4 regions of the Enterobacter sp. SM3 genome follow, and region 1 is predicted to be linked to each of the others. Evidence: predicted binding sites of a transcription regulator. Region 1 holds the regulator's gene; each other region holds the start of a gene.
What was found. Region 1 encodes CRP, which controls carbon source genes, mostly activating them, when cyclic AMP is high. Its sites were predicted from a motif close to ATGTGANNNNNNTCACAT; they were not measured.
Positions count from the first base shown of each region.

Region 2: a site for CRP is predicted at 4,839-4,856, ahead of azuC (stress response protein AzuC). Genes of this name have one in related genera too.
Region 3: a site for CRP is predicted at 5,407-5,424, ahead of GVO84_RS02490 (glycine dehydrogenase). Genes of this name have one in related genera too.
Region 4: a site for CRP is predicted at 3,529-3,546, ahead of focA (formate transporter FocA). Genes of this name have one in related genera too.

Region 1 is NZ_CP099971.1:4,435,453-4,443,522, forward strand. It holds gene GVO84_RS20895 (triphosphoribosyl-dephospho-CoA synthase) at 1-77, opposite strand, end outside; gene mdcA (malonate decarboxylase subunit alpha) at 77-1,732, opposite strand; gene GVO84_RS20905 (hydrolase) at 1,961-2,983, shown strand; gene GVO84_RS20910 (YheU family protein) at 2,980-3,198, shown strand; gene GVO84_RS20915 (phosphoribulokinase) at 3,229-4,098, shown strand; gene GVO84_RS20920 (OsmC family protein) at 4,185-4,589, opposite strand; gene crp (cAMP-activated global transcriptional regulator CRP) at 4,901-5,533, shown strand; gene GVO84_RS20930 (YccS/YhfK family putative transporter) at 5,591-7,678, shown strand; gene argD (bifunctional acetylornithine/succinyldiaminopimelate transaminase) at 7,675-8,070, opposite strand, start outside.
Region 2 is NZ_CP099971.1:2,965,241-2,973,310, forward strand. It holds gene araG (L-arabinose ABC transporter ATP-binding protein AraG) at 1-25, opposite strand, end outside; gene araF (arabinose ABC transporter substrate-binding protein AraF) at 97-1,086, opposite strand; gene GVO84_RS13955 (non-heme ferritin-like protein) at 1,865-2,368, shown strand; gene GVO84_RS13960 (anaerobic C4-dicarboxylate transporter) at 2,927-4,270, shown strand; gene GVO84_RS13965 (DUF2766 family protein) at 4,313-4,564, opposite strand; gene azuC (stress response protein AzuC) at 4,675-4,758, opposite strand; gene yecR (YecR family lipoprotein) at 4,993-5,331, shown strand; gene ftnA (non-heme ferritin) at 5,536-6,033, shown strand; gene GVO84_RS13985 (hypothetical protein) at 6,070-6,411, opposite strand; gene tyrP (tyrosine transporter TyrP) at 6,641-7,852, shown strand; gene GVO84_RS13995 (YecA family protein) at 7,888-8,070, opposite strand, start outside.
Region 3 is NZ_CP099971.1:552,492-560,561, forward strand. It holds gene fbp (class 1 fructose-bisphosphatase) at 111-1,109, opposite strand; gene mpl (UDP-N-acetylmuramate:L-alanyl-gamma-D-glutamyl-meso-diaminopimelate ligase) at 1,307-2,686, shown strand; gene yjgA (ribosome biogenesis factor YjgA) at 2,781-3,332, opposite strand; gene pmbA (metalloprotease PmbA) at 3,428-4,780, shown strand; gene cybC (cytochrome b562) at 4,822-5,208, shown strand; gene GVO84_RS02490 (glycine dehydrogenase) at 5,525-5,863, shown strand; gene GVO84_RS02495 (SFCGS family glycine-rich protein) at 5,874-6,236, shown strand; gene GVO84_RS02500 (DUF4312 family protein) at 6,239-6,538, shown strand; gene GVO84_RS02505 (DUF4311 domain-containing protein) at 6,561-7,337, shown strand; gene GVO84_RS02510 (DUF4310 family protein) at 7,351-7,992, shown strand; gene GVO84_RS02515 (amidohydrolase/deacetylase family metallohydrolase) at 8,035-8,070, shown strand, end outside.
Region 4 is NZ_CP099971.1:1,587,895-1,595,964, forward strand. It holds gene pflA (pyruvate formate lyase 1-activating protein) at 1-74, opposite strand, end outside; gene pflB (formate C-acetyltransferase) at 279-2,561, opposite strand; gene focA (formate transporter FocA) at 2,613-3,470, opposite strand; gene ycaO (30S ribosomal protein S12 methylthiotransferase accessory factor YcaO) at 3,877-5,637, opposite strand; gene GVO84_RS07375 (DUF421 domain-containing protein) at 5,765-6,457, shown strand; gene serC (3-phosphoserine/phosphohydroxythreonine transaminase) at 6,620-7,708, shown strand; gene aroA (3-phosphoshikimate 1-carboxyvinyltransferase) at 7,778-8,070, shown strand, end outside.

The sequences.
Region 1 (8,070 bases):
TCAATCAGACACTGCGTGGCGGTTCGCGCCAGCCATTCGGCACCGCCTTCAACCTGAATCTGGGGCAGAAGTTTCATTACCAGCTCCGGAATTTCGCAGGTGGGTTATACAGACCGCCGGACCACTCCACGAGGTCAGCCACGCTGCCTGCAGCCAGCAGAGAGCGGGTGGCGTCGGTGCGGCGAATCCCCATATCTTCCGGGTACACCACTTTGCCGCTCTGGCGCAGTTCCGCCACGCGTTTGGCGTCAACGCCCAGGCCGATATCGGTGATCCCCGCGACGGCGGCAACCATGGCCCGACGCTCTTCCAGATCTTTCGCCCGGTAGAGGTAGGCAATCCCCTCTTCCGTCAGCACGTGCGTCACGTCATCACCGTAAATCATCACCGGTGCCAGCGGCATGCCGGAGGCTTTCGCCACGTCAACGGCATCAAGTTTTTCCACGAAGGTTGGCTTCACGCCCGCCTGGAAGGTTTCGACCATCTGCACGACGAGTTTTTTACCGCGCTGCATTGGGTCCGGCTCGGTGATCATGTTCAGCCAGGCCGGGGTGGCGTGACGACGACCGTGCGGGTCATGGCCCATGTTTGGCGCACCGCCGAAGCCGGAAAGACGACCGCGCGTCACCGTTGAGGAGTTGGCGTAACCGTCAACCTGCAGCGTAGAGCCGATGAACATATCCACCGCGTACTGGCCTGCCAGCTGGCAGAAGGCGCGGTTGGAACGCATGGAGCCGTCGGCACCGGTAAAGAACACGTCCGGACGGGCGCGGATGTACTCTTCCATCCCCAGCTCGCCGCCGAAGCAGTGCACGCTCTCCACCCAGCCGCTTTCAATGGCGGGGATCAGCGTCGGATGCGGGTTCAGCGTCCAGTGTTTACAGATTTTGCCCTTCAGGCCGAGCTGTTCGCCGTAGGTGGGCAGCAGCAGCTCAATCGCCGCGGTGTTAAAGCCGATACCGTGGTTCAGGGACTGCACCTGGTGCTCTGCGTAGATGCCTTTGATGGCCATCATCGCCATCAGGATATGCTCCTGCTTGATCAGGCGCGGGTCGCGGGTGAACAGCGGTTCAATAAAGAACGGTTTGTCCGCAACGACCACGTAGTCGATCCAGGAGCCCGGAATATCCACGCGCGGCAGCTCGCACTCGTCGTCCACCAGCTCGTTCACCTGTGCGATGACGATGCCGTCGTGGAACGCGGCGGCTTCCACCAGCGCCGGGGTATCTTCGGTACTCGCTCCGGTATAGAGGTTGCCTTTGCGGTCGGCTTTAAAACCGGCAATCAGCGCCACGTTGGGCGAAAGGTCGACGTAGAGGCGTGAGTAAAGTTCGATGTAGGTGTGAATCGCACCGATTTCGAGCTGACCGTCTTCCAGCAGCTGCGAAATACGCAGGCTTTGCGTCCCGGAGAAGGAGAAGTCCAGCTTGCGGGCGATGCCTTTCTCGAAGATGTCCAGATGCTCGCTACGGCCGACGCTCGGCATGATCATATGCAGGTCGTGAACGATTTGCGGGTTCACTTCGGCCAGCGAGCGGGAAAGGAAATCCGCCTGCTTCTGGTTGTTACCTTCCAGAACGACCTTATCGCCAGGCGCGATTAATTTTTCCAGCATGGCGACAAGATCGCCGGTTGGCAGTACCTTGCCCTGCACCGGTACGGAGGCCAGACGACGCGCTTTTTCGCTGCGTCGCGTGTTCCATTGCCGGGTGGGTGTTTGCCCAGATAACATTATTAACCTCCTGATTCAGCTAATCATTTTGATTTGCTTAACGTTGAGTAAAGTGTGCGCTCTGGTGAGAAAGGCATCAATTAAGCGTAGAGCGGAATCATTAGCCTGAGAGTAATAATCAAGGTAAAGATTTGTGATCGGGATCAGTTCATGTTTCGGAAAACCAGGCTAAACGGGGTACAATTCGGAAAGTACCGTAAATTTCTGACAAGAATCAGCATCGCCCTTATGACCCAAATCATTCCATCAGACTTCGACATTGCGGCCGAAGACAGCACTGAGTTCGTGCCCATGCGCGGCGTGGCTAACCCCCACCTGCAGACCATGCTGCCGCGACTGATCCGCCGCAAGGTTCAGTTCACCCCGCACTGGCAACGGCTTGACCTGCCAGACGGTGATTTTCTGGATCTCGCCTGGAGCGAAGCGCCGGAACAGGCCCGCCATAAGCCGCGTCTGGTGGTCTTTCACGGTCTGGAAGGCAGCCTGCACAGCCCGTATGCGCATGGATTAATTGAGGCGGCAAAAGCGCGCGGCTGGCTCGGCGTGGTGATGCATTTTCGCGGCTGCAGCGGCGAACCGAATCGTCAGAAACGCATTTATCACTCGGGTGAAACCGAAGACGGAACGTGGTTTTTACACTGGCTGCGGGACAACTTTGGCACCGTGCCAACCGCCGCGGTGGGCTACTCGCTGGGCGGAAATATGCTGGCCTGTCTGCTGGCCAAAGAGGGCGAAAGCGTCCCGCTGGATGCCGCCGTCATTGTCTCCGCGCCGTTTATGCTGGAGCAGTGCAGCTACCACATGGATAAAGGCTTTTCCCGCGTCTATCAGCGCTACCTGCTCAACCTGCTGAAGGCCAACGCGGCGCGTAAGCTGAAGGCCTACCCGGATACCCTGCCGGTCAGCCTGCGCCAGCTGAAAAAGGTGCGCCGTATTCGCGAGTTCGACGACCTGATCACCGCAAAAATCCACGGCTTCGCCGATGCGATTGACTATTATCGTCAGTGCAGCGCCATGCCGCTGCTCAGCAAGATCACGCAGCCGACGCTGATTATTCATGCCAAAGATGACCCGTTTATGGATCATCACTCGATCCCCGCTCAGGAGTTCCTACCCGACAACGTTCACTATCAGTTGACCGAGCACGGCGGCCACGTCGGGTTTATCGGCGGCACGCTGCGCCGCCCGAAAATGTGGCTTGAGGCGCGAATTCCTGACTGGCTAACCCCTTATCTGGACGGTGCAAAATGATTATTCCCTGGCAGGATCTGGCTCCCGAAACGCTCGATAATCTGATTGAAAGCTTTGTATTACGCGAAGGCACCGATTATGGTGAACAGGAACGCTCGCTTGAGCAAAAGGTCAACGATGTTAAGCGCCAGCTGAAAAGCGGCGACGTGCTGCTGGTGTGGTCAGAACTGCATGAGACGGTCAATATCATGCCCCGCAACGCGTTTCACGGCTGATCTTCCACACTTTTCAGTCAGGGAGTTGCTATGTCTGCCAGACATCCGGTTATTGCCGTTACGGGGTCGAGTGGTGCGGGAACCACCACCACCAGCCTCGCATTTCGCAAGATTTTCGCCCAGCTGAATCTTCGTGCGGCGGAGGTCGAAGGCGATAGCTTTCACCGCTACACGCGTCCGGAAATGGACATGGCCATCCGTAAGGCGCGCGATTCGGGTAAACACATCAGCTACTTCGGCCCGGAAGCCAATGACTTCGGCCTGCTGGAACAAACATTTATCGAGTACGGTCAGAGCGGCAAAGGGCAGTCCCGCAAATATCTGCATACCTATGATGAAGCCGTTCCCTGGAATCAGGTGCCGGGAACCTTTACCCCGTGGCAACCGCTGCCGGAACCCACCGACGTCCTGTTTTACGAAGGATTGCACGGTGGCGTGGTCACCCCTCAACACGACGTGGCCCGCCACGTGGATCTGCTGGTCGGCGTGGTCCCTATCGTTAACCTGGAGTGGATCCAGAAGCTGACGCGTGACATGAGCGAGCGCGGCCATTCTCGCGAAGCGGTGATGGACTCCGTGGTGCGCTCCATGGAGGATTACATTAACTTCCTGACGCCGCAGTTCTCCCGCACCCATATCAACTTCCAGCGCGTGCCGACGGTGGACACCTCCAACCCGTTTGCCGCCAAAAGTATCCCGTCTCTGGATGAGAGCTTTGTGGTGATCCATTTCCGCAATCTCGACGGTATTGATTACCCCTGGCTGCTGGCCATGCTGCAGGGCTCGTTTATTTCGCACATGAATACGTTAGTGGTGCCGGGCGGAAAAATGGGGCTGGCGATGGAGCTCATCATGACGCCGCTGGTGGAGCGACTGATGGAAGGGAAGCAGATCGCGTGAGTTGTTTTGCCCGGTGGCGCTGCGCTTACCGGGCCTACGGTCGTGCTTTTGTAGGGCGGGTCAGCGAAGCGCCACCCGCCAAAAGATTAGGCCTCGATCACTTCATACGAATGCGTGATTTTTACCGCTTTCTCCAGCATTAACGCCACCGAGCAGTACTTCTCCGCAGACAGGTCCACCGCACGCGAGACCGCCGCGTCTTTCAGCTCTTTACCGGTGACCACAAAGTGCAGGTTAATATGGGTGAACAGGCGTGGCGCCTCTTCGCGACGTTCTGACGTGAGTTTGACTTCACAATCCGTCACGTCATGACGACCTTTTTGCAGAATCGACACCACGTCGATTGCGCTGCATCCCCCTGCCGCCATCAGCACCATTTCCATTGGGCTGGGTGCTTTATCGCCGGAGTTGCCGTCCATCAAAATCTGGTGTCCTGACGCGGACTCGCCCAGGAACGTTAAACCTTCAACCCATTTCACGCGCGCTTGCATATTCTTAAACTCCAACGTTGCATTTTTGGTGACAGATTACGCGTGCGTTACATTTCTCGCAATGGAAGGCGACCTGCATCATGCTGAAGCGAGACACCAGGAGACACGCGGCGAAAGCTATGCTAAAACACTCTGGATGCTACAGTAATACATTGACGTTACACATGTATGCAGAGGACATCAAACTTTACTGGCTGCGAAACGTTACGGTAGCCGACTTCCCAGGGTATGGGTAAGAATTCGATTGCAACCCCAGAGTCCGGATGCATCTGATGACTCTGGTGACAGCTTATAACAGAGGATAACAGCGCATGGTGCTTGGCAAACCGCAAACAGACCCGACTCTCGAATGGTTCTTGTCTCATTGCCACATTCATAAGTACCCATCAAAGAGCACGCTGATTCACCAGGGTGAAAAAGCGGAAACGTTGTATTACATCGTTAAAGGCTCGGTGGCAGTGCTGATCAAAGATGAAGAAGGGAAAGAGATGATCCTTTCTTATCTGAACCAGGGCGATTTCATCGGTGAACTGGGCCTGTTTGAAGAGGGCCAGGAACGTAGCGCCTGGGTTCGTGCAAAGACAGCATGTGAAGTGGCTGAAATTTCTTACAAGAAGTTCCGTCAGCTGATTCAGGTTAACCCTGACATCCTGATGCGTCTTTCTTCCCAGATGGCGCGCCGTCTGCAGGTCACGTCAGAGAAAGTGGGTAACCTCGCCTTCCTGGACGTTACCGGCCGTATCGCACAAACCCTGCTGAACCTGGCGAAACAGCCAGACGCTATGACCCACCCGGACGGCATGCAAATTAAAATTACCCGTCAGGAAATTGGTCAAATCGTCGGTTGCTCCCGTGAAACAGTGGGCCGTATCCTGAAAATGCTGGAAGATCAAAACCTGATCTCCGCCCACGGTAAAACCATCGTGGTTTACGGAACGCGTTAATTCCGCTTAAACGGCGTGCCATCGCAAGGTGTCACGCCGTTTTTGTCTCTACTCCCCATGTGGCGCAGGCTGATCTATCACCCGGAAGTTAACTACGCACTGCGACAAACGCTGGTGTTGTGTCTTCCCGTGGCCATAGGCCTGATCCTCGGACATCTTCAGCAAGGTCTGCTGTTTTCCCTCGTGCCTGCCTGCTGCAACATCGCCGGTCTGGACACGCCGCATAAGCGCTTTTTCAAACGCCTGATTATCGGCGGCTGCCTGTTTGCGGGCTGTAGCCTCGCCGTACAGCTATTACTGGCTCGTGATATCCCGCTGCCGCTGATCCTGACCGTGCTGGCGATGACCCTCGGCGTCACGGCGGAAATCAGTTCGCTGCACGCCCGCCTGCTTCCCGCCTCGCTGATTGCAGCTATTTTCACGCTGAGCCTCGCCGGGAATATGCCGGTGTGGGAGCCGCTGCTGATCTACGCCCTGGGGACATTATGGTACGGGCTGTTTAACTGGTTTTGGTTCTGGCTGTGGCGCGAACAGCCGCTGCGTGAATCCCTGAGCCTGCTCTATGTGCAGCTTGCGGATTACTGCGAAGCCAAATACACCCTGCTCACCCAGCATACCGATCCGGAAAAGTCCTTACCGCCGCTGCTGACGCGCCAGCAGAAGGTGGTGGATCTGATTAGCCAGTGCTATCAGCAGCTGCATATGCTCGCCGCCAACAAGAACCACGAGTACAAACGGCTGCTGCGCACCTTCCAGGTCGGGCTGGATCTGCAGGAGCATATCTCCGTGAGCCTGCACCACCCGCAGGAGGTGCAAAAGCTGGTCGAGCGCAGCCACGCCGAAGCGGTGATCCGCTGGAACGCGCAGACCGTATCCGCACGCCTGCGCGTGCTGGCCGATGACATTCTCTATCACCGCTACCCGACGCGCTTTAACATGGATAAGCAGCTGGGCGCGCTGGAGAAAATCGCCCGTCAGCATCCGGATAACCCCGTCGGCCAGTTTGCCGCCTGGCACTTCAGCCGCATCGCCCGCGTGTTGCGCACGCAGCGCCCGCTTTATCCCCGCGACCTGATGGCGGATAAGCAGAAACGGCTTCCGCTATTGCCCGCGCTCAAAAGCTATCTTTCTCTTAAATCGTCCGCCCTGCGCAACGCCGCAAGGATTAGCGTGATGCTCAGTACCGCCAGCCTGATGGGCATGGCGCTGCACCTGCCGAAACCCTACTGGATCTTAATGACCGTGCTGTTTGTCACCCAGAACGGCTACGGCGCCACGCGGGTGCGTATTCTGCATCGGGCTGGCGGAACGATGGCCGGGCTGATCATTGCGGGGGTGACGCTGCACTTCCACGTGCCGCAAGGTTATACCCTGGCAGGCATGCTGGCGGTTACGCTGGTGAGCTACCTGATTATCCGCAAAAACTACGGCTGGGCGATGGTGGGCTTTACGGTGACGGCGGTATATACCCTGCAGCTGCTCACGCTCAATGGCGAACAGTTTATTGTCGCCAGGCTGATTGATACCCTGATCGGCTGTCTGATTGCCTTTGGCGGCATGGTCTGGCTGTGGCCGCAGTGGCAAAGCGGACTGCTGCGCCAGAACGCCCACGACGCGCTGGAAGCGGATCAGGAGGCCATCAGGCTGATCCTCAGCGACAATCCTCAACCGACGCCGCTGGCCTGGCAGCGGATGAAGGTCAACCAGGCGCACAACGCTCTGTTTAACTCGCTCAACCAGGCGATGCAGGAGCCGGGCTTTAACTCGCACTATCTTGCAGACATGAAGCTCTGGGTGACGCACAGCCAGTTTATCGTCGAGCACATTAACGCCATGACCACGCTGGCGCGCGAGCACACGATGCTGACGCCCGATCTGGCGCAGCGCTATTTGCAGTCGTGTGAAATTGCGCTGCAGCGCTGTCAGCAGCGTCTGGAGTATGACTCGCCGGGTGAGTCGGGAGATTCGAACATTCTGGAAGCGCCGGAGACGTTAACCCACGGGCCAATGAGCACGCTGGAGCAGCATTTGCAGCGCGTTCTGGGACATCTGAACACCATGCACACCATTTCGTCGGTGGCATGGCGTCAGCGTCCGCATCACGGGATTTGGTTAACCCGCCGGTTAAAGCGAACCGAGTATTAGCCTTTTACGATCTTCGCGACCGCCGCGGCAAAGCGGGTTAACCCGTCTTCGATGTCTTTGTCTTCTACCACCAGCGACGGCGCAAAGCGCATCACGTCCGGTCCGGCATTGAGCACCATCACCCCTTCGTGCGCGGCGGCGTGCAGGAAATCACGCGCGCGGCCCTTGTACTGCGGCTTCAGCTCGGCGCCAATCAGCAGCCCCATCCCGCGGATTTCGCTGAACACGTCGTACTGCTCATCAATCTTTTGCAGGTGTTTTACGAACAGCTCGCGCTTCGCGCTCACGGCGTTCAACACCTCCGGCGTGTTGATAATGTCGAATGCGGCGCCCGCCACGGCGCTCGCCAGCGGGTTGCCGCCGTAGGTAGAGCCGTGAGAACCGACGTGGAA
Region 2 (8,070 bases), 1.5 Mb from region 1:
AGAGATACGGATCAGACTGTCGCATAACGTCTCCGTGATTCCTGTAGTGTGTACGTCTGGCCCCTCACGGTGCGTGAGGGGCACAATCACAGCGTATTACTTACCGCCCAGTCCTTTTTTCGCCAGCTCCTCTTTGAAGTTGTCGCGGGTAATCAGCACCACGTCGGTCACTTCGGTAAATTTCGGCGGTTCAGCCCCTTTGGTTACCCAGTTGTAGAGCATCTCACTGGATTTGTAGCCGTGAACGTCCGGACTTGGCAGCAGAGAGCCGTAGAAGCCGGTCGCCTGCGCTTTGGACAGCTCGCTGACGGCGTCAACGCCGTTGATGCCAATCCCGATCACGTCAGGCGCTTTGAAGCCCTGGCCTTCCGTCGCGCGTACCCCACCCAGCACGGTGTTGTCGTTCATGCCGACCACCAGCCAGTGTTTGACCTCCGGATGCTGGACCAGCATAGAGTTCGCGGCGTCGAAAGCGCCCGGGATATCGTTAGATTTGGTTGGGACTTTGTAGATCTGTTTTTCCGGGAAACCGGCCGCCTTCAGCGCGTCCATTGAACCGGTAGTACGACGGCGTGCCGTATCCAGTTCGTCTGCCGTGATGGCCATCACCGCGGTCTCTTTGACATCCCAGCCGCGCTTTTGCATCTCTTTATAGAGTTCCTGCCCCTGGCGTTCGCCGATTTTGGTCGCCGCCATCATGACCAGCGGGACGGTGTCCATCGGCTTGCCTTTGGCGTTAACGAACTGATCGTCAACCGCGATGACCTTCATGTCGTAACCGCGCGCTTTCGCCGCAATTGCCGATCCCAGCTTTGGATCCGGGGTACAGATAACGAAACCTTTTGCGCCGCTGGCCGCCAGGCTGTCGATGGCGTTCAGGGTTTTTTCACCGTCAGGCACGGCGATTTTAATCACTTCAAAACCTAAATCTTTCCCGGCTTTATCGGCGAATTTCCACTCAGTCTGGAACCAGGGTTCTTCGGGCTGTTTTACCAGAAAACCGAGTTTTAAATTCTCAGCGATAGCGGATTGTGACATAACGGCAGCCAGACCGATGGCCGCCAGCGCTTTAGTAAATTTGTGCATGGTAAACTCCAGCTTTAGCATTCTTTTCTGTAGGGAATAAGTGCGTGCTTCTTATTTAATCGGACTTAAAACAAGGCATTAGCGCTTACCTCGTCATAAGCGTTATTGCTGGTGATAGTTTTAGCGGGAAATTAATCATCCATAAGAGAGCCCCATCACACCGCAGAATTACAGTAATTGCGTACATAAATTCAGCGAAAAATGACATAAAAAAGGCAGGATTTGTCAGACAAATGAAAGTGGGTTAAGCAGAATTATCCATAAGATTAGCTAAGATATCCCTGATGCCGCTCAGCGGGCAAAACGCCACCTGGCGTTAAAGGGGTTCAACATGTTTTTCATCAAAAATGCACCAGGCACCTGGAAAACCGTTATTCAGCAGAATTTGATTTAACGCAATTTTATTAGCACATCATATATTCGAAACGATTAATCCGTATTTCTCATTTTCACGGAGCATTATTCCAACTTGATATTTTCGAAAGAGTAACAGTGTATCAACGCAATAAAAATCGTTAATTATTAGAGCATTAACCAAGATTCAATTCATGGCGAGCTAATTGCATTTCTGTACTATATTAAACTTTGTAATGTATGGTAAACACAGCCTAATTAAGAGTTTTCTTAGACCATAGACAAGGGTATGCTTATTTATATCGAACACAGGAAGTGAATTTCGGTCACGGCAGAATGTGTATTTCTGCTCTTTTCTTCGTATTTGCCTGACGCTCAGGTTAAGCAACGGACATCACGTCCCACAGTCAATAAGGATATGAGTATGGCTACCCAAACGATGATGCAAAAACTTAACGCGCAGATGAACCTTGAGTTCTACGCCTCGAATCTGCACCTTCACTTAAGCGCGTGGTGTGCCGAGAATAGCCTCACGGGATCTGCGACATTCTTTCGCTCTCAGGCGCAAAGTAACGTCACCCATATGATGCGTGTCTTTAACTTCCTGAAAGCCGCGGGGGCAAATCCTGTCGTTAAAGCCCTTGATGGGATCAATGAGAACTTCTCTTGCCTGGAAGAACTGTTTCAGAAAACGCTTGAAGAGTATGAACAACGCTGCAGCACTCTCAGCAAGCTGGCCGATGAAGCCAAAGCGCAGCAGGACATTACGACGCTCAAATTCTTACGTGATATGGACAAAGAGCAGCAGCAGGATGGCATGCTGCTGAAGACGCTGGCGGATGAGATCCATAATGCGCAGCAGGCGGGTTTATGTCCTGAGCAAACTGACCGCCACCTGCTCGACATTGTGGCGGTGCAGCACCACTGAGTTTTTAATCTGCTCCTACGCAGGTTAAGGCACGAAATAATCCCCTCGCCCCTCTGGGGAGAGGGTTAGGGTGAGGGGAACATACGGCTGTAGTGGTCATTCCGTTCACTTTATGTTCCTTGCTACTCTGTAACGACATGACCGGTGAACGTGCCAGGGTGGCTCAATCGCCACCACCCTGGCAACCCGGGCTCCCGGCGGTAAATCGCCGCTTCGCGGTACCCTCAGCTTATTCCTTCAGGCTATCGGGTCGGGCATGAGCCTGCATCCCTGCAGGCCTCGCCCTCTCGGCGCATCCCTGCGCCTCGACCCGGCCTTACGGAAACGCTTCGGCGATTTACAGCCGGACCAGGGCTGTCGCTGTTAGTTTTTAATATTATTAAAACACTTTGAATCGCTGTTGAATGTGGATTTACGTCCCATACGAGATAAAGTCTGCTTCCTATCTCCAACCTTCTGCTTTTGCTGAAATTTAACAAATCAGATCTGGCTCTCAATGATTAACCACACAACGTGTGATGATTTATTTAGTTACATAATCATTGACGAGGGAGCATCATGATCACCATTGAGTTTGTTGTTATTCTCCTCTGCCTGCTGACGGGTACGCGTTTCGGCGGTATGGGGCTTGGGTTAATCAGCGGTATTGGCCTTTTTATTTTATGTTTTGTTTTTGGTCTGCAACCGGGTAAGCCGCCGGTAGACGTTATGCTGACCATCCTCGCGGTGATTGGTTGTGCGGCTACGCTGCAGACTGCGGGCGGCCTCAACGTCATGATGCAGTTTGCTGAACGTCTGCTGCGCAAACACCCACAGCACATCACCCTGCTCGCCCCATTCACCACCTGGATGCTGACCTTTCTGTGCGGCACCGGGCACGTGGTCTACACCATGTTCCCCATTATTGCGGATATCGCCCTGAAAAAAGGGATCCGCCCCGAGCGCCCCATGGCCGTGGCATCGGTCGCGTCGCAGATGGCGATTACGGCCTCCCCCGTTTCCGTTGCCGTGGTATCGCTGGTGTCCATCCTTGCGGCCCAGCATGGGATCGGCCACGCATGGGGGATCCTGGAAATTCTTGCCGTGTCGGTTCCCGCTTCGCTTTTCGGCGTGGCCATTGCGGCCCTGTGGAGTTTACGCCGTGGTAAAGATCTGGCTGACGACATGGAGTTTCAGGAAAAGCTGAAAGATCCTAAGCAGCGCGAGTTTATCTACGGTGGAACGGAGACGTTAATGAATCAGCGTTTCCCTAAACAGGCCTACTGGTCCACGTGGATTTTCTTTGCTGGTATTGCCGTGGTCGTTTTGCTGGGGGCGTTCCCTGACCTGCGCCCCGCCTTTGAGCTGAAAGGCAAAATGACGGCGCTGTCGATGAACCTTGTCATTCAGATGATGATGTTAATTGCGGGCGCCGTGATGCTGATGGCCTGTAAGGTCAACGCGTCGGCGATTTCCAACGGCGCGGTGTTCAAGGCCGGTATGGTGGCGATCTTCTCGGTGTTCGGCGTGGCGTGGATGAGCGATACCTTCTTCCAGGCGCATCTCGACGAGTTGAAGCTGGCGCTGGAAGGCGTGGTGAAAAGCCACCCGTGGACGTATGCCATTGTGCTGTTTCTGGTGTCAAAACTGGTGAACAGCCAGGCGGCTGCGCTGACGGCCGTTGCGCCTATGGGCCTGATGCTCGGCATCGACCCGAAAATGCTGATCGCCTTTTTCCCGGCGTCATACGGCTATTTTGTCCTGCCGACCTATCCAAGCGATTTGGCCTGCATCGGCTTTGACCGTTCAGGCACCACACGCATCGGCAAATTTATCATCAACCACAGCTTTATTCTGCCGGGGCTGATTGGGGTAAGCTGCGCGTGCGCGGCGAGCTATCTGCTAGTCCAGACGTTCTTCTAACCGCATCAAAGGGCGACACATGCCGTCGCCCATTTCCCTGCTTTAGTGGGACTCACCCTGCGGCGTGAATCGCAGCTCAATCAGCGCGATGGCTTTCTGGATCGCACGAAGCGTAACCGGGTCAGCGGCAGCAGGATGGCTGGCGAAATCGATGTTTTTCAGCTGCGTAGACATCTTCTCGCGCACTTCAACCGGCGCAATCACGTCCAGAACATCGAGGATTTGTTTGATAACCAGCTGACAGGCGACAACGTCAGAGACCAGTTCCTGATCGGCGCTCAGGTTTTGTGACATGGGGGCTTTCTCCTTATTTAAAGGCCGCCATAGTATCAAAACACACCCCCTGACATCTTCCCTTCATCATCAGCAGGTACAAAAAAACCCGCCGAAGCAGGTTTTTTTTATCAGAACATGGCGCCCGGCGGCACGTCTTTGAACGTGCGGCAGTAATTGGCCCACATACTTTTCAGGATTTTGCGCAGTTTCACGATGATGCTCCATTAACTTGTTATACAACTTTATTATCAACGTGCCTATAATATGACCACCATCACAAAAATCAACACTTTTGTGACTCATATCACATTTTTCTTGCGGTATGGACTGAAAGCGCTCAACGCTGACCCGTTGCGAAGAGTGAGGGCAGATTGTTCGGCTATTCCAGGCATTGCAGCGGGCATCTGCGGGTACGATAACGTATTTCCATCCACTCAGAGCGAACCATGAAAAGAGTCATTGTAGCTGGCACAATCCTGCTGCTCGCGGGGTGTAGCATTAATCGCCAGGCTGAGGTTAGCAGCCTCGACGCGCCGAACGGCATCGTCCGCCTCGACTACGGCCAGGCAGCGCTGCAAAATGCGTATTCCGATGAGTATGTAAATAACGGCACGGCGGCAAAAGCGTGTCAGAGCATGGGGTATGCCACTGCCTCAGCCTATGGTCAGCCCATTAAAACCTGCACCCTGACGAGCGGCTCTTTGTGCCTGAACGAGAGCGTGACCATCCAGTATAAATGTATGGGTTACGCCGTTAATCCTAAGTCAAATAATCCGTGGTATTAATCGAAGCTGCCAGCGCGTGCTGGCAGTTTATTTCATTACGAACAAAAATAATTCTCATTAATAAGTTTTAAAAATTGCCAATGCGTTTTATTCCCATTCGTATTTTAAATAAATAAAATAAAAATTTTACGTTTTGCAAATAATTAAATAACAAATTATAGTGTCGCTCATTGTGAACCAGAAATAATAATCCGGAGCGCCACCATGCTGAAAACTGAAATGATCGACAAGCTCAACGCACAAATGAACCTTGAGCTTTTTTCATCCCTGCTCTACCAGCAAATGAGCGCCTGGTGCAGCTACCACAGCTTCGAAGGCGCTGCCGCGTTTCTGCGTCGTCACGCTCAGGAAGAGATGACCCACATGCAGCGTCTGTTTGATTATCTGACGGATACGGGCAGCCTGCCGCGCATTGAAACCGTGACGTCACCCTTTGCTGAGTATAATTCTCTCGATGAACTGTTCCGCGCTACCTATGAGCACGAGCAGCTGATCACGCAGAAAATTAACGAACTGGTTCATGCGGCGATGACCAGCCAGGATTATCCAACCTTTAATTTCCTGCAGTGGTACGTCGCTGAGCAACACGAAGAAGAGAAACTGTTTAAATCCGTGCTGGACAAATTATCTCTGGTGGGGAAATCCGGCGAAGGTCTTTACTTTATTGATAAAGAACTTTCCACTCTTGATACGCAGAATTAATTTCAGCGCGGTGCCGCTTTCCGGCACCGCGTTAATTTACATACACCCCGCACAGCTGGTGCAGCGCCAGTCATGGGGATTCACGGCCTGGTAAAAATAGCGGTAGCTGGAGGTCTCCAGCGGAATGCCCACTTCGAAGAACATATCCGTTAACCACTCGACATTCTCAATAATCCACTCATCTTCCTGTAAGCCTTGTGCAAAGGTTTCGTCTTCAGGATCAATAACCGAATAGATTGCCCAAGTGCCCATATCCTTTTCGCGACGGGACTCGGGAAGTATCAGGGGTTGGTTCTGCCAGCTGATTATCCAGTGACCATGGCACAACAGGTTACCTCCCCGGCTCCATGCCGCGGTAAAGGGATTCTCCCCTGCCATAAAACCCTCACTTAATTTGATAATTTATATTTATTGTTTACGTTACGCCGGAATGTCGCGCAGCAACATTGCCCTTATGAAGTAGGCATAAGCCTATAAAGGATCAGAGGGTCATTAATTCGTAAACCATTCATTACACTACATGTAACGGTGATTTGACGAATTACGGCTTTTCCCTTACTCTGCGCCGCAGATTTTGTCGCGGTTAAGCATCGTTGTAGAGGAAAGCGTGAGAAACAGAACCCTGGGAAGTATTTTTATCGTCGCCGGAACGACAATTGGCGCAGGAATGCTGGCAATGCCCCTGGCAGCCGCGGGTGTGGGATTTGGCATGACCCTGCTGCTGCTGGGCACGCTCTGGGCGCTGATGTGTTACACCGCACTGTTGCTGCTTGAGGTTTACCAGCACGTGCCCGCCGATACCGGTCTGGGTTCGCTTGCGGCGCGCTATCTGGGACGCTACGGCCAGTGGATAACCGGCTTTAGCATGATGTTCCTGATGTACGCCCTGACCGCCGCCTATATCAGCGGCGCCGGGGAGCTTATCGCCTCCAGCGTCAATGACTGGTTTGGCTCTGACATTACCCCTGCGACGGGGGCTATCTTCTTTGCGCTCATCGGCGGCGGCGTGGTCTGCGTGGGCACATCGCTGGTCGATCTGTTTAACCGTTTTCTGTTCAGCGCCAAAATTCTCTTCCTGATCGTCATGCTGGTGCTGCTGGCGCCGCACGTGCACAAGGTCAACCTGCTGACGCTGCCGCTGGAAAAAGGGCTAGCGCTCTCCGCGATCCCGGTCATTTTCACCTCGTTTGGCTTCCACGGCAGCGTGCCGAGCATCGTCAGCTATATGAACGGCGATATCCGCAAGCTGCGCCGCGTCTTTGTTATCGGCAGCGCGATCCCGCTGATCGCCTATATTTTCTGGCAGCTGGTGACGCTGGGTAGCATTGACTCTTCAACCTTTATTGGGCTGATGGCGCAACACGCTGGCCTGAACGGTTTTCTGCTGGCACTGCGCGAGGTCGTCACCTCCCCGCACGTAGAGCTGGCGGTCCACCTGTTTGCCGACCTGGCGCTGGCAACCTCGTTCCTGGGCGTGGCGCTCGGCCTGTTTGATTACCTGGCCGACCTGTTCCAGCGTCGCAATACCGCAGCCGGACGGTTACAGACGGGTGCCATCACCTTCCTGCCGCCGCTGGCGTTCGCGCTGTTTTACCCACGCGGATTTGTGATGGCGCTGGGGTACGCAGGGGTAGCGCTGTCGATCCTTGCCCTCCTCCTCCCTTCCCTGCTGGCATGGAAAAGCCGTCAGCAGCATCCTCAGCAGGGATATCGCGTGGCGGGCGGAAAACCGCTGCTGTGCGTTGTGTTTGGCTGTGGGGTGGTGATTATTCTGGTGCAGGTGTTGATTGCAGCCGGGATGCTGCCGGAAGTGGGTTAAATTAAAAAGGGGCTATCATTAGCCCCTTTTTTTTATCAGTGCAAACAACAGCTCTTAAACTTCTTCCCGCTGCCGCAAGGACACGGATCGTTACGCCCGACCTTCGTGCCGTTCACCGTCGGTTTCTTCACTTCCGGCTGCTGCGGGTTGTTAACCCAGTATTGATATAAACGCAGTGCCGCAGGCTGGATGCTCTCGATGCTGGCGATATACTCCTC
Region 3 (8,070 bases), 990 kb from region 1:
AAATAATGCAGGAGCAGTGGTGAATATTAAAGCATGTTTTTTATAAACACTTATACGGTAAAATATATAAATGACCAGGGGAGCCAGAACGGCTCCCCTGAAGAGAGGTATTACGCGTCCGGATACTCACGGATAAAACGTTCAACGTCTTCAACCATGTGGTTGTTGCCGACGAAGAATGAACGGCGCTGGTGAAGGCTTTCCGGCACGATATCCAGAATACGCTCTTTACCGTCGCTCGCCTTGCCGCCCGCCTGTTCGGCGAGAAACGCCATCGGGTTGCACTCGTACAGCAGGCGCAGCTTCCCGTCCGGGTGGCTGGCGGTGCTTGGGTAGAGGTAGATACCGCCTTTCAGCAGGTTACGGTGGAAATCCGCGACCAGAGAGCCAATATAGCGGGACGTGTACGGGCGCTGGGTCGCTTTATCTTCTTCCTGGCAGAATTTAATGTACTTCTTCACGCCGTTCGGGAAGCGGATGTAGTTGCCTTCGTTGATGGAGTAGGTGTTGCCCTTCTCCGGGAAGCGCATGCGTTCCTGGCTCAGGCAGAAAACGCCCAGTGACGGATCGTACGTAAAGGCGTGAACCCCGCACCCGGTGGTATACACCAGCATGGTGGAGGAGCCATAAACGACGTAACCGGCAGCAACCTGGTTAATGCCCGGCTGCAGGAAATCTTCTTCGGTCACCGGCGTGCCAACTGGCGTGACGCGGCGGTAGATGGAGAAAATGGTACCGACAGAAACGTTAACGTCGATGTTTGAGGAACCGTCGAGCGGATCCATCAGAACAACGTATTTAGCGTGTTCACACCCTTCGAAAACAACAATTTCATCTTCTTCTTCAGAGGCGATACCCGCAACGATGTCGCGCGCGCGCAGTGCAGCTTTCAATTTTTCATTTGCGAACAGATCGAGCTTCTGTTGAACCTCGCCCTGAACGTTCTCGGCACCGCTGGCACCCAGGATATCGACCAGACCGGCCTTGTTGATATCACGGTGGATGATCTTAGCGCCCAGCTTTATTGCCGACAGCAAAGCAGTGAGTTCACCGGTAGCATGAGAGAACTCGTGCTGCTTTTCGACAATAAATTCACCTAACGTTTTCATAACACTTTCCCTGCATCTTTGTGAGTAGAGCGATTGTATGTTCACTAAAACGACTAAAGCCCAACAATCTTAACAAACATTCAAATATTAGCGCAGAGGTGAATCGCGCCAGCAACATACGGATTTACCTGAAATGCGTTTCACAGCCGCTAACATGTGAGTAAAATGTGCGCCACATTGAAGAAGGATAGTGACGTATGCGCATTCATATATTGGGGATTTGTGGCACTTTCATGGGCGGACTGGCAATGCTGGCGCGCTCGCTGGGCCATGAAGTGACAGGTTCGGACGCCAATGTGTATCCGCCAATGAGCACACTTCTGGAGAAACAGGGCATCTCGTTAATTCAGGGCTACGATGCCAGCCAGCTGGATCCCGAGCCGGACCTGGTGATCATTGGCAACGCCATGACCCGCGGCAATCCGTGCGTCGAGGCGGTACTGGAACGCAATATTCCGTTCATGTCCGGCCCGCAGTGGCTGCATGACTTCGTCCTGCGCGACCGCTGGGTGGTTGCCGTTGCCGGTACCCACGGCAAAACCACCACCGCCGGAATGGCGACCTGGATCCTCGAAGCCTGCGGCTACAAGCCGGGCTTCGTGATTGGCGGCGTACCGGGTAATTTCGACGTTTCTGCACGTCTGGGCGACAGCCCGTTCTTTGTGATCGAAGCCGACGAATACGACTGCGCGTTCTTCGACAAGCGCTCCAAGTTCGTGCATTACTGCCCGCGCACGCTGATCCTCAACAACCTTGAGTTTGACCACGCGGATATCTTTGACGATCTGAAAGCGATTCAGAAACAGTTCCACCACCTGGTGCGCATTGTTCCGGGCCAGGGGCGCATCATCCTGCCGGAGAACGACATCAACCTGAAGCAGACCCTGGCAATGGGCTGCTGGAGCGAGCAGGAGCTGGTGGGCGAGCAGGGTCACTGGCAGGCGAAGAAACTCAACGCCGACGCCTCCGAGTGGGAGGTGCTGCTCGACGGTGAAAAAGTGGGTGAGGTGAAGTGGGGCCTGGTGGGCGAGCACAACATGCACAACGGCCTGATGGCCATTGCTGCGGCGCGTCACGTGGGCGTTCTGCCTGCGGATGCGGCTAATGCGCTGGGCTCGTTTATCAATGCCCGTCGCCGTCTGGAACTGCGCGGTGAAGCCCACGGCGTTACCGTATATGACGATTTCGCGCACCACCCAACGGCTATTCTGGCCACGCTTGCCGCCCTGCGTGGCAAGGTCGGCGGCACTGCCCGCATTCTGGCGGTGCTGGAACCGCGCTCGAACACCATGAAGATGGGCATCTGCAAAGATGACCTTGCGCCGTCGTTAGGGCGTGCCGACGAGGTCTTCCTGCTGCAGCCGCAGCATATTCCGTGGCAGGTGGCCGAAGTGGCCGACGCCTGCATTCAGCCTGCGCACTGGAGCGCGGATGTAGATGCGCTTGCGGATATGGTGGTGAAAGCCGCTCAGCCCGGTGACCATATTCTGGTGATGAGCAACGGCGGTTTTGGTGGGATCCATCAGAAGCTGCTGGACGGTCTGGCGAAGAAAGCGGAAGCGGTAGCCGCAGAGTAAAAAAAAGCCCGGTGGCGCTTGCGCTTACCGGGCCTACTTTCCCGTGTTTTCTCCCTCGCCCCTCCGGGGAGAGGGCCGGGGTGAGGGGAAGAGATTACTCGTCGTTCTCAGACAGCTCGCGCAGATACTGGAAAATCAGGCGCGCAGACTTCGGCGGCTTATTCCCTTCTTTCTCTTTCTTCGCGTTGCGGATCAAGGAACGCAGTTGCTGGCGGTCGGCATCCGGCCACAGGTTCAGCACTTCCGGTACGGCATCATCACCCTGTTCAATCAGGCGATCGCGGATCTGCTCAAGCTTGTGGAAAAACGCAACCTGCTGGTTGTGGCGGTTTTTCAGCTTGTCCAGCGCCTGGCGGATCGGATCGACGTCGCGCTGACGCAGCATTTTCCCGATAAGCTGAAGCTGGCGACGACGGCCTTCTTTTTTGATTTTCTGTGCCAGTTCAATGGCATCACGCAGATCCTGGTCGAGCGGGATCTTATCCAGCGCGTTTTTACCCAGTTCTACCATTTCTGCGCCAAGCTGTTTTAACTCTTCGGCGTCACGTTTAATTTCACTTTTACTGACCCAGATGATCTCATCATCTTCGTCTTCGATGTCATCACCGGGAACGTCGTCGAGCCAGTCTTCGGGCTGCTTAGTCATGTCAGGCTCCTTAAAAAAAGAGGCTAATGTTACCAGTTAAGACGCGCACTGAAAAACGGTTCTCTGTTAGACTTCAGATAACTCTCTCTTACAGTATGGCATTTGCGATGAAAGTAACCTCACAAGTTGAAGCGCAGCGTAAGATTCTTGAAGAAGCCGTCTCCACCGCGCTGATGCTTGCTTCAGAAAAATCAGATGGCGCCGAAGTGGCGGTCAGCAAAACCACCGGCATCAGCGTGAGCACCCGCTATGGCGAAGTGGAGAATGTCGAATTCAACAGCGATGGCGCGCTGGGGATCACGGTGTATCACCAGAATCGTAAAGGCAGCGCGTCATCCACCGATCTCAGCCCGGATGCCATTGCCCGTACGGTGCAGGCGGCGCTGGATATCGCCCGTTATACCTCCCCGGATCCTTACGCAGGCGTGGCGGATAAAGATCTGCTTGCGTTTGATGCGCCGGATCTCGATCTTTTCCACCCGGCGGAAGTGACCCCGGACGAAGCGATCGAGCTGGCCGCGCGCGCCGAGCAGGCTTCCCTGCAGGCTGATAAGCGCATCACTAATACCGAAGGCGGCAGCTTCAACAGCCACTACGGCATCAAAGTCTTCGGCAACAGCCACGGCATGCTGCAGGGCTACTGCTCTACCCGTCATTCGCTCTCCAGCTGCGTGATCGCCGAAGAGAACGGTGACATGGAGCGCGACTACGCCTACACCATTGGCCGCGCGCTGGGGGACTTGCAGTCTCCAGAGTGGGTGGGTAAAGAGTGTGCCGAACGCACGCTGTCTCGCCTGTCGCCGCGTAAACTCTCCACCATGAAGGCTCCGGTCATTTTTGCCAACGAAGTGGCGACCGGTCTGTTTGGTCATCTGGTGGGCGCGATCGCGGGCGGCTCGGTTTACCGTAAATCGACCTTCCTGCTCGACTCGCTGGGCAAGCAAATCCTGCCGGAATGGCTGACGATTGAAGAGCATCCGCACCTGCTGAAGGGGCTGGCCTCCACGCCGTTCGACAGCGAAGGCGTTCGCACCGAACGTCGCGATATCATTAAAGACGGTATTCTGACCCAGTGGCTGCTGACCAACTACTCCGCGCGCAAGCTGGGACTGAAAAGCACCGGACACGCGGGCGGGATCCACAACTGGCGCATTGCCGGACAGGGCCTGAACTTTGAGCAGATGCTGAAAGAGATGGGCACCGGCCTGGTTGTAACGGAACTGATGGGCCAGGGCGTAAGCGGCATCACCGGAGACTACTCGCGCGGCGCGGCGGGCTTCTGGGTGGAAAACGGCGAAATCCAGTATCCGGTGAGCGAGATCACGATTGCCGGCAACCTGAAGGACATGTGGCGCAATATCGTTACGGTCGGTAACGATATTGAAACACGTAGCAATATACAGTGTGGTTCTGTACTTCTGCCGGAAATGAAAATCGCCGGTCAGTAATACCCGTAAAGGCGTTTTAATAATAAAAAAGGAAGTGAGCAATGCGTAAACATCTGTTAGCGATCGTCGCGGCTTCAACGCTGGTTCTTGGCTCTTCTGCGTTTGCTGCCGATCTTGAAGACGACATGGGCATCCTCGGTCAAAACCTGAAGGTGGTGCAGAAAACGGACAATGCGGCTGAAATGAAAGACGCGCTGACCAAAATGCGTGAAGCGGCGCTGGACGCACAAAAAGCGACGCCACCGAAGCTGGAAAGCAAAGCGGCAGACAGCGCAGAGATGAAAGACTATCGCCACGGCTTTGACGTGCTGGTCGGCCAGATCGACGGCGCGCTGAAGCTGGCTAACGAAGGCAAAGTGAAGGAAGCCCAGGCGGCGGCCGAGCAGTTTGCGACGACCCGCAACACGTATCACCAGAAATACCGTTAACCGATCGCGCATCTGAAAAACAATCAGCGGGGGCCAGTGGCTCCCGTTTTTTTTACGCGGTAATAAGTAAACCCTATCGCCATCACATTTTTGCGTTACTACCCCTGAACGTTTTCGCTTCCCCGGCGCGCGTTTTGCCGCTGGAATACGTGATATTCATCACGCAAATACCGTTATTAATCCAGATTCACCGCATTTATGTGGCACAGATCACTGCTGCGGCTCGCCTTTCCACTTCGAAGTGGAAAACAACTCGCTACAAACAATTCCCCCCCAACGTTAGTTTTATTCCAGAGCCATTAACGGGGTAAGACCAGTGATTAACGGAGCGGTAATGAACGACGTTGGGGAACAGGCGGAGCAAACAGAACAGCTCGCGAACACCATGCTGCAGCAGGTTTATGCCCTGCTGGCACGGAACAACATCATCCCCAATGCGGTACAGGAGCAGATGCTCACTTCCCACGTGCGCGCAATGGCGCACCGGTCCGTGACCGGCGAGCCGCTGCCGGAGGTTGAAGCAGAGCTGTTTGACGAAATTTCACCGGATTCAATGCGGCTCGCCCGTGAAGTGGTCGCGCAGTTTGGCAATCTTCCTGATGAAGAAGCCTGGCTGCTCTCCGTTCACTTTGAAGTCGCGAAAGACAACCTTTAAGGAGCAACACATGGAACAGATTACAGTCGTGATTGGCGATCGCCTGGGCAAAGGTCAGAAAGTGGCTGCCGGTGTGGAAAAAGCAGGTGGACGCGCGGTGGTTGTGCCGGGCATGGCGGCGGACATGAAGCTGGGCGACATGATGAAGGCGGAAAACGCCACCTTCGGCATCTCCTTCTGCGGCAGCGGCGGCGCGGGTGCCATCACGGCCCAAACCAAATATGGCTATAAGGCCAAATACGGCATGCGTTCCGTGGAAGAGGGCGTGACCGCCATCAACGAAGGCTGCAACGTGCTGGGCTTTGGCTTTATGGATAAAGAAGAGCTGGGCGAGCGTCTGGTACAGGCGTGGCAGAAGAAATACGGCGCATAAGCATGAAAGAACAGTTCACAACCACGGTGAGAGTGAAGGGGAAAGGCGACGCCAAAGCGCGCGCCTTTGCCGACGCGCTCAACCACGTTCAGGCCGCGGTGATGAAAGCCTCACCGCATATCTTACTGCGTATTGAGCCACAGGATGTGCAGGTCGTTCAGGCGCAAGAAGCGGTGCGTAAAGAAGCGTTTCTGTTCTTCTTTCTGCGCCGGGAAAGACGCACCTACAGCGTGGAGCTGGATGTGACCGTCAACGTGACCGCCATCAATCTTGACCAGGTGGATTTCGTCACGCAACGCTGATTATTCATAAAAGGGCAGACTGATGTTCTTAATTATATTAATAAAATCGCTCATCATTGGCGGCCTGGTTGGCGTCGGTGTCGGAGCCGGGGCTGCACGCATGTTTCATGCGCCTACCACTCAGGGTATGGGCGCGTTTCGTACGTTGGGGGAACTGAACTCCTGTGAAGGGGATCCGGCGTCCCACTTCTCCTTTGGGTTAGGTTTCTTCTTTAACGCCTGGGCCTCTTCCGTGGCCGCAGGTGCCTTCACACAGGACGTTGACCACCGCATCATCCCGAACTGGGGTGCTGCTGCACTGATGATCAAAAACCGTAACGTCGGCGAAACGCTGCACGACCCGCGCAAAATGGCGATTGCCTGCGGGGTAATTGGCATGCTCGTCGTCACCTTCCTGAACCTGACCGCCTCCTCCGTTCCGGCTGCGCTTCAGGTCACCGCCGTCAAGGTGCTGGTGCCTGCGGCTAACCTGCTGGTGAACACCGTCATGCCGGTGATCTTCTGGCTGGCGGCCATCGACGCGGGTAAAAAATCGGGCTTCTGGGCCACCATCTTTGGCGGCGCGGCGCAGCTGATCATGGGCAACGCCGTACCGGGCCTGGTGCTGGGGATCCTGATCGGTAAAGGCGTGGAAGAGAGCGGCTGGAACCACGTCACCAAAGTGATGATGGCGGCGATCGTCCTGCTCTTCGTGCTGAGCGGCTTCTTCCGCGGCTTCGACATGAAGATGATCGAATCCTTCCATCTGACCGTGCCGAACTGGCTCGACATGATCCACAACTCGCTCAGCGGTAAATAACAGGAGCCTCTACATGGAACAGAATAAAGGTTTTTGGTATGCCGACTGGTCGTTCCCGATCTTCGTTGGCCTGCTCTCCTCCGGCGTCTTCGCCGGGACGCACATGTACTACCTCTACGGCATCGGCGCGTTTAACGAAGTGGCCTTCGTGGCGATGCTGAAAGCGGGGATGGATACCGGCGTCTACGGCGCGGTGGCGGCGTTCGGCGCAAGCTTCCTGTTCGCCCGTATTATCGAAGGGTCGCTGGTGGGTATTCTCGATATCGGCGGTGCGATCCAGACCGGCGTCGGCCTCGGCGTTCCGGCGCTGCTGCTGGGCGCGGGCATCATGTTCCCGGTGACCAACTTCATTGCCGCGCTGATTACCGGCCTGGTGATTGGTCTGGCGATTGGCTACGTCATTATCCTGGCGCGTAAGTTCACCATCAACCAGAGTAACTCCACCTACGGTGCAGACGTGATGATGGGCGCGGGTAACGCCTCCGGCCGCTTCCTCGGGCCGTTGATTATCCTCAGCGCCATGACCGCCTCCATTCCTATCGGCGTCGGTTCCCTGCTGGGTGCGCTGGTGTTCTACATCTGGCAGAAGCCGATCACCGGTGGCGCCATTCTCGGCGCGATGCTGTTGGGCTGGCTGTTCCCGGTCGCCCTTTAATACCCGCGGGCGCTCAGGCGCCCGCCTTATCAGGAGATCCTCATGTTTGATTTACTCCTGCGCCGTGCGCGCCTTGCC
Region 4 (8,070 bases), 2.0 Mb from region 1:
GTGATAAAGCGGATGCCCGGGCCATCGACGGTGCCACAGGATTCAAAGGAGTGAATGCGACCAATAATTGACATTGCGGTGATATCTCCAGCATCGGCCCGTCCGGGGCCTGAGTATGCACAGCTCAAAGCCGGCTGTGTTGAAGTCTGTTTTGGCTGATATCCATAAAGTATAGATAGCGGACAAAAGAGACTGAGATGGAGAGGGTGCTAAAAAGGCCCCACTGACGTGGAGCCTTTATTGTACGCTTTTTAACGCGTGATTTCAGTCAATTCCACTTACATGGACTGAGTGAAAGTACGGGTGATAACGTCCTGCTGCTGTTCTTTAGTCAGGGAGTTAAAACGTACTGCGTAGCCAGATACGCGGATGGTCAGCTGAGGATATTTCTCAGGGTGTTCCATCGCGTCGAGCAGCATTTCACGGTTCATGACGTTCACGTTCAGGTGCTGACCACCTTCGATGGACGCTTCGTGGTGGAAGTAACCATCCATCAGACCCGCGAGGTTAGTTTTACGCACTTCGTCGTCTTTACCCAGCGCGTTTGGCACGATAGAGAAGGTATAAGAGATACCATCTTTCGCGTAAGCAAACGGCAGTTTAGCAACGGAGGTCAGAGAGGCAACCGCACCTTTCTGGTCACGACCGTGCATTGGGTTAGCACCTGGGCCGAATGGCGCGCCAGCACGACGACCGTCTGGGGTGTTACCGGTTTTCTTACCATACACAACGTTAGAGGTGATGGTCAGAACAGACTGAGTCGGGATAGCGTTACGGTAAGTAGTCAGTTTCTGAATTTTCTTCATGAAACGTTCTACCAGGTCAACCGCCATGTCATCAACGCGAGAGTCGTTGTTACCAAACTGCGGATATTCACCTTCGATTTCGAAGTCTACAGCCAGGCCGTCTTCGTCACGAATTGGTTTAACTTTCGCATATTTGATTGCAGACAGGGAGTCAGCAGCAACGGACAGACCAGCGATACCACACGCCATGGTGCGGATAACGTCACGGTCGTGCAGCGCCATCAGAGAGGCTTCGTAGCTGTACTTGTCGTGCATGTAGTGGATAACGTTCAGCGCAGTGACGTACTGTTTAGCCAGCCAGTCCATGAAGTGATCCATGCGGTCCATGACTTCGTCGAAGTTCAGAACGTCGCCTTTGATCGGCTCAGACTTAGGACCAACCTGCATTTTCAGTTTTTCATCAACGCCGCCGTTGATTGCGTACAGCATGGTTTTCGCCAGGTTTGCACGCGCACCGAAGAACTGCATTTGTTTACCAACAACCATTGGGCTTACGCAGCAAGCGATAGCGTAATCGTCGTTGTTGAAGTCCGGACGCATCAGGTCATCGTTCTCGTACTGCAGAGAAGAGGTATCGATAGACACTTTAGCGGCGAATTTCTTGAAGTTCAGAGGCAGTTTTTCAGACCACAGAACGGTGATGTTCGGCTCCGGAGAAGGACCCATGGTGTACAGGGTGTTCAGGAAGCGGAAGCTGTTTTTGGTTACCAGAGTACGGCCGTCAACGCCCATACCGCCGATAGATTCTGTTGCCCAGATTGGGTCACCGGAGAACAGCTCATCGTATTCAGGGGTACGCAGGAAGCGAACCATACGCAGTTTCATGACCAGGTGGTCAATCATTTCCTGAGCGTCTTGCTCGGTGATTTTGCCTGCTTTGATGTCGCGTTCGATGTATGCATCCAGGAAGGTGGATACGCGGCCGAAGGACATTGCTGCACCGTTCTGAGACTTAACCGCGGCCAGGTAGCCGAAGTAGGTCCACTGGATAGCTTCCTGAGCGTTGGTCGCAGGACCAGAGATATCGCAGCCATATTTAGCCGCCATCTCTTTGATCTGACCCAGCGCGCGGTGCTGTTCAGCGATTTCTTCACGCAGACGGATAGTCGCTTCCAGGTTTACGCCGTTTTCCAGATCGGACTGCAGAGACACGAACTGAGCGTATTTGTCTTTCATCAGGAAGTCGATACCGTACAGCGCAACGCGACGGTAGTCACCGATGATACGGCCACGGCCATACGCATCTGGCAGACCGGTCAGAACGCCAGATTTACGGCAGTTCAGAATGTCTTTGGTGTAAACATCGAATACGCCCTGGTTGTGGGTTTTACGGTATTCGGTGAAGATTTTTTTCAGCATTGGGTCCAGCTCGCGGTTATACGCTTTGCAGGAACCTTCAACCATTTTGATACCACCGAACGGGATGATTGCGCGTTTCAGTGGTGCTTCAGTCTGCAGACCAACGATTTTCTCAAGGGCTTTGTTGATGTAGCCAGCATCGTGAGAAGTGATGGTGGAAGCAACGGAGGTGTCAAAATCAACTGGCGCGTGAGTGCGGTTTTCCAGTTTAACGCCTTCCATTACGCTGTCCCACAGCTTGGTGGTCGCGTCAGTTGCGCCAGCCAGGAAGGATTCGTCACCTTCATACGGGGTATAGTTTTTCTGAATGAAGTCACGTACGTTTACTTCATTCTGCCAGTCACCTTTCGCAAAACCTTCCCAGGCTGTGGCTAACTTTTCATTAAGCTCGGACATGTAACACCTACCTTCTTAAGTGGATTTTTTATTTACTGCCTGAGAAAACCATCAATGATGATCGTCGCCACGCAGGTAAATGACCCAGTATGTCAACCCAACTAACAGACCCCCACCGATAATGTTCCCGATAGTGACAGGGATCAGGTTATCAGTAATGAAATTCATAATAGTCAGGTGAGAGAAACTTTCCGGGGATGAACCAACTGCGGTCCAGAACTCCGGGCTCGCAAAGTCGCGGATGACTATGCCCATTGGGATCATGAACATATTCGCGATACTGTGCTCAAAGCCGCTGGCAACAAACATCGCAACCGGCAGAACCATAATTAAGGCTTTGTCCATCAGGCTACGACCCGAGTAGCTCATCCATACAGCCAGGCAGACCATCAGGTTAGCGAGGATGCCGAGAGCAACGGCTTCGATAAATGTGTGGTGCATTTTGTGGTCGGCGGTTTGCAGGACGTTAAGGCCCCAGCCACCGTTGGCGGTCATGTACTCACCAGAAAGCCACATCAACAAAACAAAGAGCAGACAGCCAACCAGGTTACCCACATAGACGTTAAGCCAGTTACGTGCCAGCTGACCCCAGGTAATTCTTCCGCTGGCCTTTGCCACGACAATCAGCACCGTTGAGGTGAAGAGGTCGGCGCCGCAGATGACGCAGAGAATCAGACCCAGTGAGAAGCAAATGCCGCCAATCAGTTTGGCCATGCCGAAAGGCATTCCGGCAGTACCGGTGGTGGCGGTGATGTAGAAGACGAAAGCGATAGAGATGAACACACCTGCCGTGATCGCCAGATAGAACGTCTTCATCGGGTGTTTCGTTGCTTTATAGACACCTGCTTCTTCGGCAACTTTGGCCATCGCAGCAGGGAGTAAAAGATCAAAAGGGTTGTCAGCTTTCACACTAACTCTCTCTTTATTAAGTCGGCGACGAGATACTAACAAAGCATTATAGAAGAGAAATTGATATAGATCATATCTCGCCTGGCTTATAGGCCCGCAGTGTGTATGGTTTTACGACAAATGCGGAGTAAGTATTTGATTATCCGTATAAAAATAAATTTTAAAAGTTATGAAAAGAGTTGAATTTTTTCGTTCAGCCACCTTTGAGACAGTTAATTAGTATGGAGTATTTACCATAAAAAGTAACAGTAAAGCCCAGGTAAATATTATTATATTTACCCATGTTTAACTTTATTATTACAATCAACAGTCATTGCCGAAGAAAATAAAAAACGGGGCAATGAAATTGCCCCGTAATATAGCCCAGACGATTGAATACGCCTACTGCTGGTAATGTTATGTGCGCTTATTTTGACCAGTAAGCGGCTTTTGCTTTCTGCAGCTTTTCGTAGGCCTTCAGCAGCGACTGGTGCGCCGGGAAGGCTTTCAGATCGCTATCAACAGCCTGCAGGCCATAGAACGGCGCTTCGCCGCTCAGGGCCGCGCTGGCTGCTTCTACGGCCTCAGCACCGTACATACGCACGAAAGCGTTCAGATATTGCAGCGGCTCGCGATCGTCTTCCTGTGCCAGCAGCAACAGGGTTTGCAGGCAGCGGTAATAATTGGTGCGTTCGGCAGAGAAGACCGACTGGTTGAATTCCATGGTCCACTCGGTCCAGGCCAGAGCCTGATCCAAATCGCCTCCCGCCAGGGCCAGCATCGCTTTCAGCTCACCGATACGCAGGGTATACCAGCCGTTGTCTTTACCGGTCGCCAGGCCCAGCAGTTCGCGTACGCGGGTAAAGTCATCGTGGCCTTCTTCGTCCAGCTGGGCGATCAGGTTCAGATAATCTTCTTTCTCCCACTCGCTGCCCGGCAGAGCCAGCAGCGTTTCGCGCAGGTGCGCGCCCATGCTGTTATTCGCCAGCCACAGATCTTCAGCCGGGTAGATGTCGGACATGCCTGGAACAATAATGCGGCACGCGTAGACGCCAAGGTGTTCGTAGTCGGCAATATAAACTTCCTGATCTTCCGCGTTGAAGATCGCCATCAGCGTGGCGAACTCTTCTTCCGTGGTACCGGCAAAGCTCCAGTCCACGAACGGATAGTCAGCGTCCTGCTTGAACATATCCCAGGAAATTAAGCCGCTGGAGTCGATGAAGTGGGTTTCGAGGTTGGTATGCTCGGCCACTTCTTCATCGTCAAACGTTGGCGGGGTGAAGACGTCGAGATCTTTCAGGCTACGGCCCTGCAGCAGCTCGGTGACGGTACGCTCCAGCGCCACGCCGAAGTCAGGGTGCGCGCCGAAGGAGGCGAAGCAGGTGCCGTTGGCCGGGTTAAACAGCACGACGCAGATAACCGGGTACTTACCGCCCAGCGAGCCGTCATAGGCAAAGATTGGGAAACCTTCGGCTTCGAGCTTGGCGATGGACTCCACTACGCCCGGGTAGCGCGCCAGCACGTCGGCCGGAATTTCAGGCAGGCTGATGGATTCGGCGATGATGCGGTTTTTGATGTGGCGTTCAAAGACTTCAGACAGACCCTGCACGCGCGCTTCATTGCGGGTGTTACCGGCGGACATGCCGTTAGACACGTACAGGTTGCCGACGATGTTCATCGGGATATACACGGTCTGCTCGTCAGACTGACGGGTGAACGGCAGGGCGCAGATACCGCGATCCTCGTTACCGGACTGGAGATCGATCAGCATGCTGGCGGTCAGTTCGCTGTCTGGATCGTAGAAGGCACGCAGGCGCGCGTCGAGAATACCTTCCGGCAGCTCGTCATCTTCAGTCAGCGGGAACCATTTTTCATTTGGATAGTGAACGAACGGGCCGTTAGCGATGGTCTCGCCCAGCCAGAAGTCTGCGAAGAAATAGTTGGTGGACAGACGCTCAAAATACTCACCCAGCGCAGAGGCCAGTGCCGCTTTTTTTGTCGCGCCTTTACCGTTGGTAAAGCACAGGGCACAGTCTTTATCGCGAATATGCACGGACCAGACATGAGGCACCGGATTGAGCCAGGAGGCTTCTTCGATGTTAAAACCCAGGTCGGTCAGTTTCTGCTGGAAGCGAGCGATGGAATCTTCCAGAGCGGCGTCTTTGCCGGGGATAAACGTTTGAGTCATGGCGTTCACTTTTATCGTACGTAAAGCGCGCAATGATACGGGTTTTGCGTGACGGGTGCTATCTTCGGCGAAAATAAAAGGCTGGACTATGCTTAGTGGCAGTAACTGACTGTTAAGGCATAGAAAAATGAAAGCATTTGATCTCCAGCGGATGGCGTTTGATAAAGTTCCTCCTGAATTTCTGGGCGAAGTGGCGCTGCGCAGCCTCTATACCTTCGTACTTGTCTTCCTGTTTCTTAAGATCACCGGCCGTCGCGGTGTGCGGCAGATGTCCCTCTTTGAGGTGTTGATCATCCTGACGCTGGGGTCAGCGGCGGGGGACGTCGCCTTTTATGATGATGTGCCGATGGTGCCGGTGTTTATCGTGTTTGTCTCACTGGCGCTCCTTTACCGTCTTGTCATGTGGCTGATGTCGAAAAGCGAAAAGCTGGAAGATCTGCTTGAAGGCAAGCCGGTCGTTATCGTCGAGGACGGACAGCTGGCCTGGGAAAATGTACAAAGCGCCAATATGACCGAGTTTGAATTCTTTATGGAGCTTCGCCTGAACAGCGTTGAACAGCTCGGGCAGGTGAGGCTGGCGATCATGGAAACCAACGGGCAGATCAGCGTCTATTACTATTCTGACGACGAGGTGAAGCCGGGACTGTGTATCCTGCCGGATATGCTCATTGAGCGTTTCAGAACGGTACCGGAATCCGGCGAGTATGCTTGCGTAAGATGTAGCCATGTTGTCGCGATGCAGCCGGGGGATCGCCAATTATGCCCCCGCTGTGCAAATCCGGAATGGACGAAGGTTAGCCGGGCCAAACGCATCACCTGACAGCCATTTTGTCGGTTTTGTCTTAGCGAGGCGGCAGATTGTTTTGTGTGACGCGGGACACATTTCACGGGTCATAAGTTTTAGACATTGCGGCGCGTGTCACTGAATGATAAAACCGATATCCACAGTTATAACTTATGGCTTTTAGCGTGGTGAGGGGAAATGGCTCAAGTCTTTAATTTCAGTTCAGGTCCGGCAATGTTACCGGCAGACGTGCTTAAACAGGCTCAACAGGAACTTTGTGACTGGAACGGTCTCGGTACGTCGGTGATGGAAATCAGCCACCGTGGTAAAGAGTTTATTCAGGTGGCGGAAGAGGCAGAAAAGGATTTTCGCGATCTGCTGAATATTCCCTCGAACTACAAAGTATTGTTCTGTCACGGCGGTGGGCGCGGCCAGTTTGCGGGTATTCCGCTGAATATCCTCGGTGACAAAACGACGGCTGACTACGTTGACGCGGGTTACTGGGCGGCAAGCGCCGTTAAAGAAGCGCATAAATACTGCACGCCGAATGTTATCGACGCCAAAGTGACCGTTGACGGTCTGCGCGCCGTGAAGCCAATGAGCGAGTGGCAGCTTTCTGATAACGCAGCCTATCTGCACTACTGCCCGAACGAAACCATTGACGGGATTGCCATCGACGAGACGCCAAACTTCGGCAGCGATGTCGTGGTTGCCGCCGACTTCTCCTCCACCATTCTGTCTGCGCCAATTGATGTCAGCCGCTACGGCGTTATTTATGCGGGCGCGCAGAAAAATATCGGTCCGGCCGGTTTGACTATCGTCGTCGTGCGTGAAGACCTGCTGGGTAAAGCGCATAAATCCTGCCCGTCGATTCTCGATTACACCGTGCTGAACGATAACGACTCTATGTTCAACACCCCACCAACGTTTGCCTGGTATCTCTCCGGCCTGGTCTTCAAATGGCTGAAACAAAACGGCGGCGTGGCGCAGATGGACAAGGTCAATCAGCAGAAAGCTGAACTGCTGTATGGCGTGATCGACAAGAGCGATTTCTACCGCAACGATGTGGCGAACGCTAACCGTTCCCGCATGAACGTGCCGTTCCAGCTGGCGGACAGCAGCTTGGACAAAGTGTTCCTGGAAGAGTCCTTCGCGGCAGGTCTGCATGCGCTCAAAGGTCACCGTGTCGTTGGCGGCATGCGTGCCTCCATCTATAACGCGATGCCGCTGGAAGGCGTTAAAGCCCTGACGGATTTCATGATCGACTTCGAACGTCGTCACGGTTAATTCGCTGTTTTTCACCCCCGCAGCGTCCCTGCGGGGTTTTTATTATGTTGAGTTGAGAGTTTAGTTTTCATGGAATCCCTGACGTTACAACCTATCGCGCGGGTAGATGGCACCATTAATCTGCCTGGTTCAAAAAGTGTCTCGAACCGCGCTCTGCTGCTGGCAGCTCTGGCAAACGGCACCACCGTCCTCACAAACCTGCTGGACAGCGATGACGTGCGCCATATGCTCAATGCGCTGAAAGCGTTGGGCGTTCATTACACTCTCTCCGACGATCGTACCCGCTGCGAAGTGACCGGCAACGGCGGCGCGCTGCGTTCGGGCGAAGAGCTTGAACTGTTTCTGGGCAACGCGGGTACCGC